DNA from 2 places in the Microbulbifer sp. Q7 genome. Region 2 is predicted to be linked to the other one. Evidence: predicted binding sites of a transcription regulator. Region 2 holds the regulator's gene; the other holds the start of a gene.
The links. The regulator sigma-54, encoded in region 2, starts transcription at its own class of promoters, with help from an activator protein. The targets are predictions, from matches to a motif close to TGGCACANNNNTTGCNNT.
Positions count from the first base shown of each region.

Region 1 (7,274 bases), 150 kb from region 2:
TCTGCAGCTTTCTGCTCACTCACTGCCGGTGTTCTTTCTGCTGTTTCCATAACTCTTTCTATTTATGCGCCCGTTGCGGCGTTTGCGGGCTTGGGTATTCCCTGTTGGTAAACGGAAATCGCCTCTTGTACGGTGTCGAAAATCTGCAGTCCGGAAGGGCCAAGATAAATCCCCACGTCACAGTTTTTCTTCAAGATAGGCATACTGTGAGCCACAATAATGAAGTTGGCGGTTTTGCGCTTTTCCGCGATAACCTGCTCGCACTTGTGCTTGAAGTGCGCATCCCCCACCGACATCACCTCATCCACCAGGTAATAGTCGAAATCCACTGCAATGCTCAGGCCAAAGGCAAGCCGCGAGCGCATGCCGGAGGAATAACTTTTTACCGGCGCGTCGAAGTAGTCACCGATCTCCGCAAATTCCTGCACCCGCTCGAGCACTTGCCTTTTGGCACTGCCCCAGATGCCATGAATGCCGCAGACAAACGTCGCGTTTTCGCGCCCGGTCATACTGCCCTGAAAGCCGCCAGACAGCCCCATGGGCCAGGAAATGCGCTGGTCGGTAATCACGCGCCCTGAATCCGGGTAGTCGATGCCGCCCATAATCCGCAGCAACGTGGACTTGCCAGCGCCATTGCGCCCAAGTATGCCGATGTTCTTGCCTTCCGGAAAAACCGCATTCACATCGCGGAACAAGACCTTGCGGCCGGCCGGTGTGCGGAATGACTTGGTGAGATTGCGCAACTCGATCATTGGCTGCGCACCATGTCTCGCCACTGGCTGCGGTAGACCAGAAGACCAAATGCGAGCATGACCAGTGAACTGGTCGCCAGGTACGGCAGATCGGCAAACATGCCGTGGTAGCTGGCGAACAGCCCTTCACGAGTCAGCTCGATCATGTGCAGCAACGGGTTCCAGGAGAGGTAGCCGTGATACTCCTGCGGCACCTGCTCCAGGGAGAAAAACACTCCGGAGATAAAGTACAGCGGGCGCACGATCATCGGGGCAAACTTGGCGGCCTCGGGAAATTTTGTACCCACCACACACATAGTGAGACTGATCCCCAGGCAGAAGCAGAAAAACAGCAGGTTGATACCAACGAGCAGCAGGAAATCGTTGAAGCGCGCGGTAACGCCGAACCAGGCGAGAATAACCAGCAGCGCAAAAAGGCTGACCAGGTAAATGGCGAATTCCAGTAGCACCCGCGTAAGTACCGCATCAAACGGGCGCAACTGACGGTAATTGAACAGGCCTCGGTTGGATTCTACAGCCGCGACGCCCTTGCTGAAGCAATTACTGAAGAATATAAAGGGCGCGATTCCGGCCAGCATAAATAGCATGGTGGGAATGCCCGGGTAGAACTCCCGTCCCATGAAACTGAAAATGGCCGCCAGCAGCATGATGTGCATGGCTGGCTCCAGCAACACCCACGCATAGCCTAGACGCCACTTGCCAAAGCGGGTCTTCATCTCGCGGATCAGCAGCGCGTGAATAACATCGCGCTGGATTTGCCACGGGCTGCGGTTGTGTGCTGGATGCATGTTGAGCGTTCGGATTCTTGTTTGTGCCGGTTTGTCGCCAAACTGTCCCCACGGCGACCCCGAAAGTTCGGGAAAAATACTGTCAAGAGATCCTTCTCGACTACTCAACCACAAAAAGTGTGACGGAGTTCCAACTTTTAGGCGCAGAAGTGTACAAGAACGGACGTCTAAAAACACCTGTAATTTAATTACACACCATTACACGAAAGCGATGAGGTGAACCGGGGCTTTGCCTCGCTCACGGGCAGTTCTGCCAAATTAAAAAATGCCGCATCCTATCGGATGCTCGTGCAGTGGCCCCATTCGCCCCCGCAGCGGAATTCTTGTTCATTTGCGCGGGATGATTCGCAGGCTTTGCCTGCTCACCCCTTCGGGGTCGCCTCTCGGCGCTCTGCGTCGCCTACGGGTCCTTGTGAACCGGGGCCTTGCCTCGCTCACGGGCAGCACTGCCAAATCAAAAAAGGCCGCATCCTTTCGGATGCGGCCTTTTTTGATTTGGTGGAGCTAAGCGGGATCGAACCGCTGACCTCAACACTGCCAGTGTTGCGCTCTCCCAGCTGAGCTATAGCCCCAAAGTTGCTTTCTTGCTTGGGTTTCCCCCGAAAGCGAGGCGCATTTTAACAGCGGCCCTTCGGGTGTCAACCAGAAAAAACGACTTTTTAATCAATTAGTTAGAAACCGCTAGGAGATAGGCGCCCGCGGTTTCTGGTGAATACAGGGTCAGCCGCTGGCCCTGTATTCATCAGCAGCAGGGCCTCAGGCGACGGCTTCGACCCGTGGCTTCTGTTTGGTCAGGAACTCTTGCAGTCCGGCACCAATATCCGGGTGGTGCAGGCCGTACTCGAACTGGGCCTTCATGTAACCCAGCTTGTTGCCGCAATCGTGGCTGTGGCCAACAATGCGGTAGGCATCGACCTGCTGGACTTTCAGCAGCTCGTCAATGGCGTCGGTCAGCTGGATTTCACCACCTGCTCCGGGCTGGGTTTGATCCAGCAGGGACCAGATTTCGGCGGGCAGCACATAGCGGCCAACCACGGCCATGTTGGAGGGGGCGGCATCGACGCTGGGCTTTTCTACCATGCCGTCGATCTTGGCAACACCACCCACCTTGAGATCTGCACCCAGGCAATCCACCACGCCGTATTTGCTCACATCTTCCCAGTCGACGGACTCCACCATGATCTGGCTGGCACCGGTCTGCTCGAAGTTGCGCACCATCGCGGCGAGGTTGGTGTTGGTGAGGTCGGCGGCGTATTCATCCACCAGCACGTCGGGCAACAGCACTGCGAAGGGGTTGTCGCCAACCACCGGGCGGGCACAGGCAATGGCATGGCCGAGGCCTTTCGCCTCTGCCTGGCGCACGGAAATCACGGTGACATCACGCGGGATGATCGCGCGCACTTCGTCCAGCAGCTGGCGCTTGAGGCGATTTTCCAGCTGGGCTTCCAGCTCAAACGAGGTATCGAAGTGGTTGGTAATGGCGTTTTTACTGGCGTGGGTGACCAGGACAATTTCCTTGATCCCGGCTTTGACCGCTTCATTTACCACGTACTGGATAAGCGGCTTGTCCACAATCGGCAGCATCTCTTTCGGGATGGCCTTGGTGGCGGGCAACATACGGGTCCCCAAACCCGCAACAGGGATGACTGCTTTTTTTACTGCGGTCATAAGTTTTTCCTTTTTTCTTTAAATTACTTCCGGGTTAACTCCCTAACCCTTCGATTCCTGAAGCTTGCCGGATTCTACCCACATTGTGTGACACCTGTCACATAATATGTGGCGATTGATACAAACTGTCTCTTAATTCAACAATCTGCCACCCGGCGAGTATGACGTTTAGACAGGCAAAAAAAATGCCACTTCGGATACCCGAGTGGCATCGATGACACGCAAACCCCTGTTCAGGCCGGCTTAGCCGAGGCTCGCGAACTCTTTTTCCCAGCGCTTCAGCACCTTCTTGCCAGCACCGCCCAGTACCTCGACGGCCTGGCGCAGACGGGCGCGGCTGAGGTCGGGGCCGAGCAGTTCCATGGCGTCCATCACCGAGAAGCTGGCGGTGGTGCCGCTGATGGCCACAAACAAGGGCGCATTGAAGTCCTTCAGCTTGATGTCCATCTGGTTAGACAGCTCTTTGACGGTGGCAAAGATGGTGTCTTTGCTCCAGCTGCGCAGCGCTTCCAGCCTCCACAGGGTGAATTGCAGTAGCTTCTTCTGGTCGTCCAGCGCCAGCTTGTTGCCAGCAAAGCTCTCTTCACTGAGCGGCAGCTTGCCAGAAGCAAGGAAGCTGACCAACGGCAGGAAGTCACCGAAGGTTTCCATGCGACCCTTGGCCTGGGGCAGCACTTTGAGCAGGTTTTCGCGGTTCAGCAGCCACTGCTGTAGACGGTCGGCCAGCTGCTCGTCTTCCAGCTCGCGGATCCACAGACCATTCAGCCAGCTCAGTTTCTCCACATCGAATACCGGGCCGCCGAGGGATACCCGCTGGATGTCGAAATGGGCGAGCATTTCAGCCAGGGTGAACTTCTCGCTCTCGTCCGGCATGGACCAGCCCATGCGACCGAGGTAGTTCAGCAGGGCTTCCGGCATAAAGCCGGCGCGCTGGTAATAAAGGATAGAGGTGGGGTTCTTGCGCTTGGACAGTTTGGTCTTGTCCGGGTTGCGCAGCAGCGGCAGGTGGCAGAGCACCGGCATTTCCCAGCCGAAGTATTCGTACAGCAGCTTGTGCTTGGGCGCAGAGTTGATCCACTCCTCACCGCGCAGTACGTGGGTGATCTCCATCAGGTGGTCATCCACCACGTTGGCCAGATGATAGGTGGGCATGCCGTCGGACTTGAGCAGCACCTGCGCATCCACCTGGGCCCAGTCAATCTCGATGGTGCCGCGCAGCAGGTCTTCCACCACACAGGTGCCGGACTCCGGCACGTTCATGCGCACCACGTAGGGCTCACCCGCCGCCTTGCGCTTCTCGACTTCTTCCGCGGGCAGCGCGAGATCACTCGGCTTGAGGGTTACCTTGCCGGACTCCTGCAGCTGCGCGCGCAATTGATCTAATTCTTCCGCAGTGCGGTAGCAATGAAAGGCGTGGCCTTTGGCGACCAGCTCGTCACAGTACTGCTTGTAGATGTCGCCGCGCTCGCTCTGGCGGTAGGGGCCGTGCGGGCCGCCCACATCCGGGCCTTCCTGCCAGTCGAGCCCCAGCCAGCGCAGGCTGTCGAGGATCGCCTGCTCGGATTCCGGGGTGCTGCGCGCCTGGTCGGTATCTTCGATACGCAGTACAAACTGGCCGCCCTGGGCTTGGGCGAAGCACTGGTTGAACAGGGCAATATAGGCGGTACCTACGTGGGGATCACCGGTGGGAGATGGCGCGATACGGGTTCTTACGGTCATTGGAATCCTGATGTTGGACTGGTGACTGGAAAAGGAAGATAGACGATAAAGGCGCGGCATTATATCGCCGGCAAGAGTGGCCGCACAGACCAAAACGCGCCCACCCGAACCTGTCCTACCAGACTAAACAGACTTAATTTTGCAGGCATGTCGATTTGCAAATAAAAATCCGTGACTAGCGTCACATAATAGGTATCATTGCTGCTATGTCGACGAAATTGGAGGAATTACCGCCAATTCACGGTAGCCGACGCCAGGGCTGGCACATAAAATGTACGGCCCCATAACGACAACACTTCGGGATTTAGGGAAATACCAATGAAAAAATTTGCGCTTCGCTCTCTGGCCGCCGCTGCAGCCCTGGCAGCAACCTCTGCTTTTGCCGCCACCGACGGCGAGAACGGTGTGACCTCTGAGGGTAATCTGACCGTAAACCTGCTGATCGACAAGCTGATCTCCATCGGCGGCCTCGATGATATCGATCTCGCTCAGAACGCTACCACTCTGATGTACACCGGTGTAAGCAACCTGTGCGTGGGCGGTCTGGCAAGCTATAACTACAACATCACCTTTACCGGCGGCAACAACGGCTTCTTGCTGACCGACGGCTCCGTCAATATTCCCTACAGCGTCCTGTACGATCACGACTCCGATGCCAGCGATGGCACAACGGCCGCGCACAGTACCGGCTTTGACGTGAACGGTGAGACCCTCGGCACCCTGGGTTGCGATGGTACAGGCGGCACTACTGACAACGCCCAGATCCTGGTAGAGGTTGATCCGGCAGACATTCCTGACACTGCAACTGCCACCAACTACTCCGACGTGCTGACGGTTACCGTCACCGCACTGTAATCGCCTCGCGCGATCCGGGCCGCGCTTATCTGGCGCGGCCCATTATTTAACACCTCTTATGAAGCGCGCCCTCCCCCTAAGCTTCTTCTGCAGCCTGTTTATCGTGGGCAGCAATTCCGTGCATGCGGCGGCCGCTGCTGCATTCTCTATGGAAACCGCGGCACCGGCAGGCTTTGAGGACATTACCGAACCAGCCACTGTGGTGGTGGATGTCTATTACGGTGGACGACTTCTCAGCGCAAACCAACGCGCGACGGTTACGCCAAACACCTTCCAGTTTGAAACACCCGATGAAATTCTTCAGTTTCTGCCCGCGCTTAAACAGCCTGAGCGTATTGTTGATCGGTTACAGGAGACACTTCCGGCAAACTCCGCAAGAGCCTGCAAAAACAGCGTGCGCTCTGGATGTGGCGTGCTCGATGCCGAGGTAGTGGAGGTGATTTACGATTCCAGCAAGTTTCGCGTCGACCTGTTTATCGGCCCGGATTTTCTTTACACCAGTGAAATCCTTGCCGACCCTTTCCTTCCGGCAGCCACTAACCGGTTCGCGGTAAGCCAGCAGTTTTCCGGCAGCTGGTCCGGCTCGCAGAGTGACGGAGACGATCAGGTACAGAGCAACCAGAGTTACACGCTGAACTCGGAGTCGATCGTCAGCTTCGGAGAGTCCTCGGTTCGCGGAAACCTGTTTTTCAGTGAAAGCCCAGACAGCCCACAAGGCGCGTCCCGGCTCGAGGTTTCCGATCTGTACTGGACCCGGGATTTTCGCGGGCGCGCGGTTTCCGCGGGCCTGTTCCAGCCCAGTGGTAACAGCTCGCGCTTTCTCGGGCTGGGCAGTATTTACGGCCTGGAATTTTATCGATCCGATAACACCCGTATCGATACCCATATCAATTCAGGCACCCCCATTGAGGTTCACATGCCCACGCGCGGGCGCGTGGAAGTGTTTCGCGATGGCCGCCTGATCCATAGCGAAATGCTCGAGGCGGGTAACCAGCTGGTGCGCAGTATCAGCTTTCCCCAGGGAGCCTACGATGTTGTGGTAAAAACCTTTACCGAATCCGGGCAGCCATTGGCGGAATTCCAGCAGTATTTCACCAAGGACTCACGACTTCCCCCGATCGGCCTGTGGAACTGGAACCTGATGCTCGGCGCACCCGTGGACATTTCCAGTGAGCGCAGTATCCCCGAGCCTGGCGAGGATTATTTTATACAGCTGGGCGCTGGTCGCAGGGTTCAGGAAAACTGGGGCCTAACCGGAGGGATTACCGCCGGACAGCAATCCCAGATGCTGGAACTCGGCGTGCGCTGGCTGAGCGACTACGTGGATGTAACGCCGGAGTTCGTGATCACGGATTCCGGGCGCACCGGCTCGCGAATCGGTGTTTCATTTCGCAGCGAGTGGGCGTCGCTGACGTTTCAGCAGGCCGAAGTCGACAAAGCACCTGCGAGTTCAGAAACCGACTTCCTCGCTTCGGCCTATAACTATCGCATC
Region 1 is NZ_LROY01000002.1:2,144,184-2,151,457, forward strand. It holds gene AU182_RS14615 (hypothetical protein) at 1-50, opposite strand, end outside; gene AU182_RS14620 (ABC transporter ATP-binding protein) at 63-752, opposite strand; gene AU182_RS14625 (ABC transporter permease) at 749-1,540, opposite strand; tRNA gene AU182_RS14630 (tRNA-Ala) at 2,037-2,112, opposite strand; gene galU (UTP--glucose-1-phosphate uridylyltransferase GalU) at 2,297-3,208, opposite strand; gene gltX (glutamate--tRNA ligase) at 3,452-4,927, opposite strand; gene AU182_RS14645 (hypothetical protein) at 5,246-5,782, shown strand; gene AU182_RS14650 (TcfC E-set like domain-containing protein) at 5,841-7,274, shown strand, end outside.
Region 1: galU (UTP--glucose-1-phosphate uridylyltransferase GalU) is a predicted target of sigma-54. The motif match lies at 3,382-3,399, and genes of this name have one in related genera.

Region 2 (7,274 bases):
CATGGCCGCTATGATAATCAGGGCAATGCGGGTATCGCCAAACCAGAGCGCGGCGATACCGCCCATCACCGCGGCCCAAAGAATCGCATTCAGCGCGCCACTGGCCAGCTCACGGGACAGGAGCCAGCTCAGGTTACTGCGCCCGACCTGGCCAAGGGCCATGCCGCGAATGATGACCGTGAGGGTCTGGCTGCCGGCGACACCGCCCATACTGGCGACAATCGGCATCAGTACGGCGAGGGCCACCACCTTGTCGATGGTGTCCTGAAACAGGTTGATGACCCAGGAAGCGAGCAGGGCGGTGAGCAGGTTGATGCCGAGCCAGATTGCGCGACGGGGCGCGGTGCGTTTTACCGGTGCGAAGGTGTCCTCTTCCTCGTCGAGGCCCGCCAGGCTCATCAGCGAGTGGTCGGCGTCCTCCCGGATCACATCGACCACGTCGTCGATGGTGATCCGCCCCAGCAGGCGATTTTCCTCGTCCACCACCGGCGCGGTAATCCAGTCGTATTTGGTAAACAGGCGAGCCACTTCGTCGTCCGGCATATCGGCGGGAATGGGGTCCACGTCGGTGATCATGATTTCACGTACGGTGACGGAGGGATCTGTGGTCAGTAGTTTGGTCAGTGGCAGCAGGCCGATAAAGCGGTCTTTGCGGTTGACCACAAACAGGTTGTCGGTGGATTCGGGCAGCTGCTCGTGGCGGCGCAGGTAGCGCAGCACCACATCGAGGTGCAGGTTGGGGCGCACGGAGACAATTTCCGTGTCCATCAGGCCGCCGGCGGTTTCCTCGTCGTAAGCGAGGACGTCTTCCACCCGCTGGCGGTCGTGCTCGCTCATGGCAGAGAGTACTTCCGCCATCACCCGTTCGGGTAATTGCTGGAGGATGTCTGCCACATCGTCCGCATCTAGGCCCTCCATCACGGCCACCATTTCCTCGGTGTCCATGGTCGAGAGAATCTGGCTCTGTACCTCGTCCGGCAGCTCCTGCAGTACCTCGCCCTCGACCTCGCGGTCGATCAGTTTCCACAGTACCTGGCGGATGCGCGGCGGCGAGCTCTCGAGCAGCTGGGCGATGCTTTGCGGGGAGAGTGAGGACAGCATGCGCTGCACTTCCCGCCCGGTGCCACTGTCCAGCGCCGCATACAGCGCACCGAGCTGGTTCTGAGCGCGGAATGAGATGTCGGCGTTGGAGGGCTTGGGCACGTAAACACCTGCTTGTTGGGGGGTACTGCGAGGGCCGGCATTATAAGGGTAGAAAGGGGGGCGGCAGGCGCCTTTTTATTCGCCCTCACCAAAGCGGTCGTTAATCAGCAGGCAGATGGCCTCGTGCGCCGCATCTTCATCGCGGCCGCAGATTTCCAGTTCCAGCTCCACGCCTTTGCCCGCGGCAAGCAGCATGAGTGCCATCACGCTTTTGCCGTCCACGGCCTTGCCCTGGCAGTGCACTTTCACTTCAGAGGAAAAGCGCGCGCTGGTCTGGGCAAACTTGCTCGCGGCGCGCGCGTGTAGCCCCAGTTTATTGATAATGGTGATGCGGCTTTTTTGCATGGTGGGTATCTATCGTATGCTCCGGCCCGGGCTCATTTTTGCTGTTCGCGGTGTCGAACCTGGATATTCTCGAAAATCCCGGCAAAGGCTTTGGCCAGCTGCTCCACCATGTACACCGAGCGGTGGCGGCCGCCAGTGCAACCGATTGATACCGAGGTATAGCTGCGGTTGCTTTGCTGATAACTGGGTAGCCAGCGTTCCAGGAACTGGGTGATGTCTCGCTGCATATCCCTGGTCTCCTGGTGAGACTGCAGGAATTCGGCCACTTCCGGGTCCATGCCGGTTTTGTTGCGCAGTTCCGGTATCCAGTAGGGGTTGGGCAGGCAGCGCAGGTCAAACACCAGGTCTGCATCGACGGGCACACCGTGCTTGAAACCAAAGGACTGGAACAGGATGGCCATGCCGGGCGAGTCTTTGCCCACGACCCGGGATTTCATCTGGTCGCGCAGCTGGTGCAGGCTGAGGCTGCTGGTATCAATGACCAGGTCGGCCATGGACGCGAGCGGTGCCAGCAGCTCCTTCTCGCGATTGAGCGCTTCAAGCAGGTGGGTGTGGCTGTCGCTCAGGGGGTGTTTGCGGCGGGTCTCGCTGAATCGTTGCACCAGTACCGGCGAGCGCGCATCCAGGTAGATGACGTCGCAATCGATGCCGCTGTCGCGCAGGTCGTTGATGACCTTGGGAGCCTGACGCACATCGTGCCACAGGTTGCGGGCGTCGATGCCAAGCGCCAGCTGGGTGTTTTCTTGGGAGGGTTGCTCGGCGACTCGGCGGATGAGTTCGGGCAGCAGGCTGGCCGGGAGGTTGTCGATGCAATTGAAGCCAACATCTTCCAGCAGTTGCAGCGCGGAGCTCTTTCCGGAGCCCGAGCGGCCGCTGATTATGACCAGTCGCATAGAACACGCACTCCTTGCTGAATCCGGCGCAGTATGCGGCCAGAGTGGCTAACTTGAGCGGCACCGGCAACGGGCTGTCGCCGGCATTCGCGGCCTATTATGCCGCGGCAGCGCTGTTGATGGCCAGTGCGTATAGTTCGTCGCTGGTGGTGGCCGCGCGCAGCTTTTCACGTACGCGGCTGTCGCTGAACAGGGCAGCAATTTCGGCGAGGGTGTCCAGGTGCTCCTGGTCCGAGTCTTCGGGTACCAACAGGGCAAACAGCAAGTCCACCGGTTGGCGGTCGATGGCATCGAAGTCCACCGCCGGGGATGTGGTGCAGAGTACGCCGATCGGGCCCGCACAACCGGGCAGGCGACAGTGAGGAATGGCGACACCCTCGCCGATACCGGTAGAGCCGAGGCGCTCCCGGGCGACCAGCTGGTTGAAGATCGTGTCAGAGTCCAGATCGGGATGTTGCTCTGAAATCGCCTGGGCGATGTTGAGTAACAGCTTTTTTTTGCTGCTCCCCGCCAGATGGCAAAGGCTCAGGCGGGGAGAGAGTAATGCTTCCAATGTCATAACGTACTGATGATCTAGCGGTGCAGGCCAGCCGGTAACCTGGTTGTGTTACGACTAGCGGTGACTGCGCAACTTCTCTTTGTGTTTCAGCAGTTGCCGGTCGAGTTTGTCAGTCAGCGAATCGATCGCTGCGTACATGTCCTCAGATTCCGAATCGGCAAAAATATCCTTGTTGCCGTTCACGTGAACCCGTGCCTCGGCTTTCTGGATCAGTTTGTCGACGGAAAGGATGACCTGAGTATTGGTAATCAGGTCATTGTGGCGGGAGAGCTTGTCCAGTTTGGTCTGGCAGTAATCGCGAATGGCCGGAGTAACGTCTACATGGTGGCCACTGATATTGATCTGCATGGATTTCTCCTCATCGGGTGCAACACAAATCTGGCTGGACCCCCGCACAGGGCGGCAACCCTACTAGGAAGTGCGCCAGAATGGAAGGATACACTCAATGTATAGCCATTGGTTGTACAGAAAGTGTGCAGGCGACGAAGGAAATTCCCGCAATCAGTGACTGCTGCAGTTAAACCAGTCGCTTTCTCTCGCTGGACGAGGGAATACCCATGGATTCTCGGTACTTGGCGACCGTGCGCCGCGCGACTTTAATACCCTGGGAGTCCAGTTCCTGGGTGATTTTGTTGTCTGACAGCGGTTTGCGTGGCTGTTCGGCATCAATCAGCTTACGGATCAGGGCGCGGATGGCGGTGGATGAGGCATCCTCCCCGGAGTCGGTGCTCACATGGCTGGAGAAGAAGTATTTCAGCTCGAAGACGCCGCGGGGCGTGAGCATGTACTTCTGGGTGGTTACCCGGGAAATGGTCGACTCGTGCATGCCGATGGTCTCGGCAATGTTCGCCAGTACCATGGGTTTCATACCCTCCGGCCCCAGCTCAAAGAAGCCCTGCTGTTTTTCCACAATGCAGCTGGCTACCTTGAGCAGTGTCTCGTGGCGGCTTTGCAGGCTTTTCAGGAACCAGCGTGCTTCCTGGAGGTTGTCGCGCAGGTAATTGTTGTCACTGGAATTGTCGGCGCGTTTGATCAGTGAGGCATAGGTGTCATTGATACGCAGCTTGGGGGTGGTTTCCGGGTTGAGCTCGACCACCCAGCGATTGTGCTTGCGGCTGACGATCACATCGGGCACCACATACTGGGGTTCTTCACCGCCGAAGGCTTCCCCTGGATACGGGGTGAGGGTCTGGATCAGTCGCATGACCTCGCCTAGCTGTGACTCGTTGAGCCGCGTGCGGCGGGTCAGCTGGCGGAAGTCCCGCTTGCCCAGCAGGTCGAGGTGCTGGCTCACTACCAGCAGGGCCTCGGTGATCCACGGTGTCTCCTCCGGCAACTGGCGCAATTGCAATAGCAGGCTCTCGCGCAGGTCGCGGGCGCCACAGCCCGCGGGTTCCAGCTGCTGAATGGTTTTCAGTACGGTCAGCACCTCGTCGGCCTCCACCTCGAAGGTTGCGGCCACCTCGTCGAGGTCCGCGTCGAGGAAACCGTTGGGGGCAATGGCGTCGATCAGGGTTTCGCCGATCAGCTTGTCGATATCCGTCAGCGGGGTCAGGTTTAACTGCCAAAGCAGGTGGTCCTGCAGGCTTTCGGAGGCCGCGTTGCGCTGTTCCAGCGCGTACTCATCGCCATCGCCACCGCTGTAGCTACCGCCGGTGTAAATGTCGTCCCAGCGGGTATCGACTGGCAGGTCGTCCGGGATTTCGCTGTTCCAGTCACCCTCGGCCGTAGACTCGCTTTGCGTCTCTCGGGCAGCTTCCTGCGCACGGGTTTCCGGCTCTTTGGTTTCGGATTGCGCGGGGGTGTTCTGGTCCTGATGGGATTCGCCGGCGTGTTCGTCGAAGTCGGATTCCAGCAGGGGGTTGCTGTCTAGGGCGGACTGGATTTCCTGTTGCAGATCCAGCGTCGACAATTGCAGCAGGCGGATCGCCTGTTGCAATTGCGGTGTCATTGTCAGCTGTGTGCCGAGTTTTAACTGGAGTGACTGCTTCATATGGGGGTTTGCCGGCAGAAAATTCTGGCGTTGGCCCGCCGCAGCAGATTTGATGCTTGATACGGCGGCGTAAAGCTCATTTCCTGCAGACTACCTTGCGGCAAATCGGAACACAAGAGGCAGCTTAAGCAATAAGCATGCCGAAAATTTTTGTGGATCCGGTCACAAGGTTGCTGTGTGTGATAGCGGCCTACAGAATGGGGCGCGGGGCAGATGAACCCCTAGCAAACCGCTTAAATGGTGAATTCGTGTCCCAGATAGACATCTTTCACCTGTTTGTTTTCTGCCACGTCTCTTGGGTCACCGTGGGCGATGATATGCCCCTCGCTGACGATAAATGCGGTCTCGCAGATATCCAGGGTTTCGCGCACATTGTGGTCGGTAATCAGTACGCCGATACCGCGGTCCCGCAGATGGCGGATAATTTGCTTGATATCGTTGACCGAGATGGGGTCGACACCGGCAAAGGGTTCATCCAGCAGGACAAAGGCGGGGTTGGTCGCCAGGGCCCGCGCAATTTCAACGCGACGGCGCTCGCCGCCGGACAGCGCCATCCCCAGGCTGTCGCGGATGTGGGTGATGTGGAATTCCTCCAGCAGGGCCTCAAGTTGCGCCATACGCTGGCTACGGTTGAGGTCCTTGCGGGTTTCGAGAATGGCGAGAATGTTGTCCGCCACGGTCAGGCGGCGGAATACCGATGCTTCCTGAGGCAGGTAGCCAATGCCCTTGCGGGCGCGGCCGTGCATGGAAAGACCGGTGATATCTTCGTCGTCGATCATGACCTGGCCGGCATCCGCCTGGACCAGGCCGGCGATCATGTAGAAACACGTGGTCTTGCCGGCACCATTGGGGCCCAGCAGGCCCACCACCTGCCCGCTGGATACGCTCACGGACACATCCTGAACGACTTTGCGTTTTTTGTACTGCTTGGCGAGATGTAACGCTTTGAGCGTCGGCATGGCGAATTCCGGTATCTAGTGCAGTGGCAATGGCCACATCTGTCTGGTGAGTTCTGCAGGCGCTGGCCCCATGGGGCGGATGGCCTACTGGCCGTCTTCGACCGGTTTGGGGGCGGGCTGCGCTTCGGGCTTCCAGATCATTTCCACGCGCTTCTTCTCCGATTGGCCCTGGGCCTGCATCTGCTCGCTATTGAGGTCGTAATCGATGCGCTCGGCGGAGAGGGTGTTGCCGTCCCGGTCGACGAAGGCTTCACCGGTCAGCTGCAGGGCATCGGTGCTCACCAGAAATTCAATTCGCCGGGCGCGCGCCTTGACCGGGCTGGTGCTTTCTTCCACTTGCTGCTGGAAATGGGCAGGGGTGCCGACGGCGACCACCTTGCGGATTTCGCCGCTGGCATTGCCGTGTACCTCGACCCGGTCTGCGCGGATCTGTAGGGAGCCCTGAGTAATGACCACATTGCCGCTATAGACCGAGAGGTTTTTGCTGCGGTTGGCCTCCAGGTTGTCGGCGGATACTTTCACAGGCTGCTGGCGATCATTGGGTAGAGCCTGCGCCTGCAGGCTGGCCAGCGCGACCACCGCCGCCAACGTGGTTGCGAGCAGTGTGCGGGCGGTATTAGCGGACTTCATAGCGGCTTTCCACATCGGACAGAATTTCCACCTTGTCTTGTTTTAGATCGGCGCGGAGGCCCTTGCCGGTTGTGAGGTTGGGGCCGTCGGTAATGGTAACAACTTTGTCAGTCTCGGCGAATTCTTCGCGAGGCCTGATTTCGATTTTCGGTGTCCGCAGGGTAATACCTGGCCCCGGCAGCTCCTTGATGGAGACATCCCCCTTCAGTACGACCCTTTGCCCATTGTTGTAGGCGACACCAGAGCGCGATTCCGTGCGCCAGCGGGAGTCTTCACCCTGGTAAAACATCATGCGCGGCTCAGTGAGATCTGCCCGGTCGCGTCGGGCAAACTGGAAAAAAGTGACGCGCTCGGCATCGACTTCATAAGCGAGGTTGCCGTTCACATCGTAGTGACGCGTGCGGGCGCCCCGGATGATAAGGTCCGCGGCCCTGTTGTGTTCCTGCTGGGTGGGGCGCTTGCCCATCAGCTGTTCCGGCGGGCTCTCGGCGAACCAGAGCCCCAGGGAAATCAGCATCACCACAATCACCAGTGGTAGCCAGGTGCGCATGTATCGAGTGTTTCCTGTTAGCCTGCCAGCCCGTCAAACGGGGCCTGACAGTTAGTCTGTGTTGGTGCGGTCAGGTTCCGGCCCGACAATTATTTTTCAGCCTGCGCCAGATAGGGTGCCAGTGCGGCTTCAAAGGTGCCCT
Region 2 is NZ_LROY01000002.1:1,993,020-2,000,293, reverse strand. It holds gene mgtE (magnesium transporter) at 1-1,179, opposite strand, end outside; gene AU182_RS14075 (HPr family phosphocarrier protein) at 1,279-1,548, opposite strand; gene rapZ (RNase adapter RapZ) at 1,581-2,441, opposite strand; gene ptsN (PTS IIA-like nitrogen regulatory protein PtsN) at 2,539-3,000, opposite strand; gene hpf (ribosome hibernation-promoting factor, HPF/YfiA family) at 3,055-3,348, opposite strand; gene AU182_RS14055 (RNA polymerase factor sigma-54) at 3,518-4,993, opposite strand; gene lptB (LPS export ABC transporter ATP-binding protein) at 5,227-5,952, opposite strand; gene lptA (lipopolysaccharide transport periplasmic protein LptA) at 6,037-6,582, opposite strand; gene lptC (LPS export ABC transporter periplasmic protein LptC) at 6,569-7,132, opposite strand; gene AU182_RS14035 (HAD family hydrolase) at 7,222-7,274, opposite strand, start outside.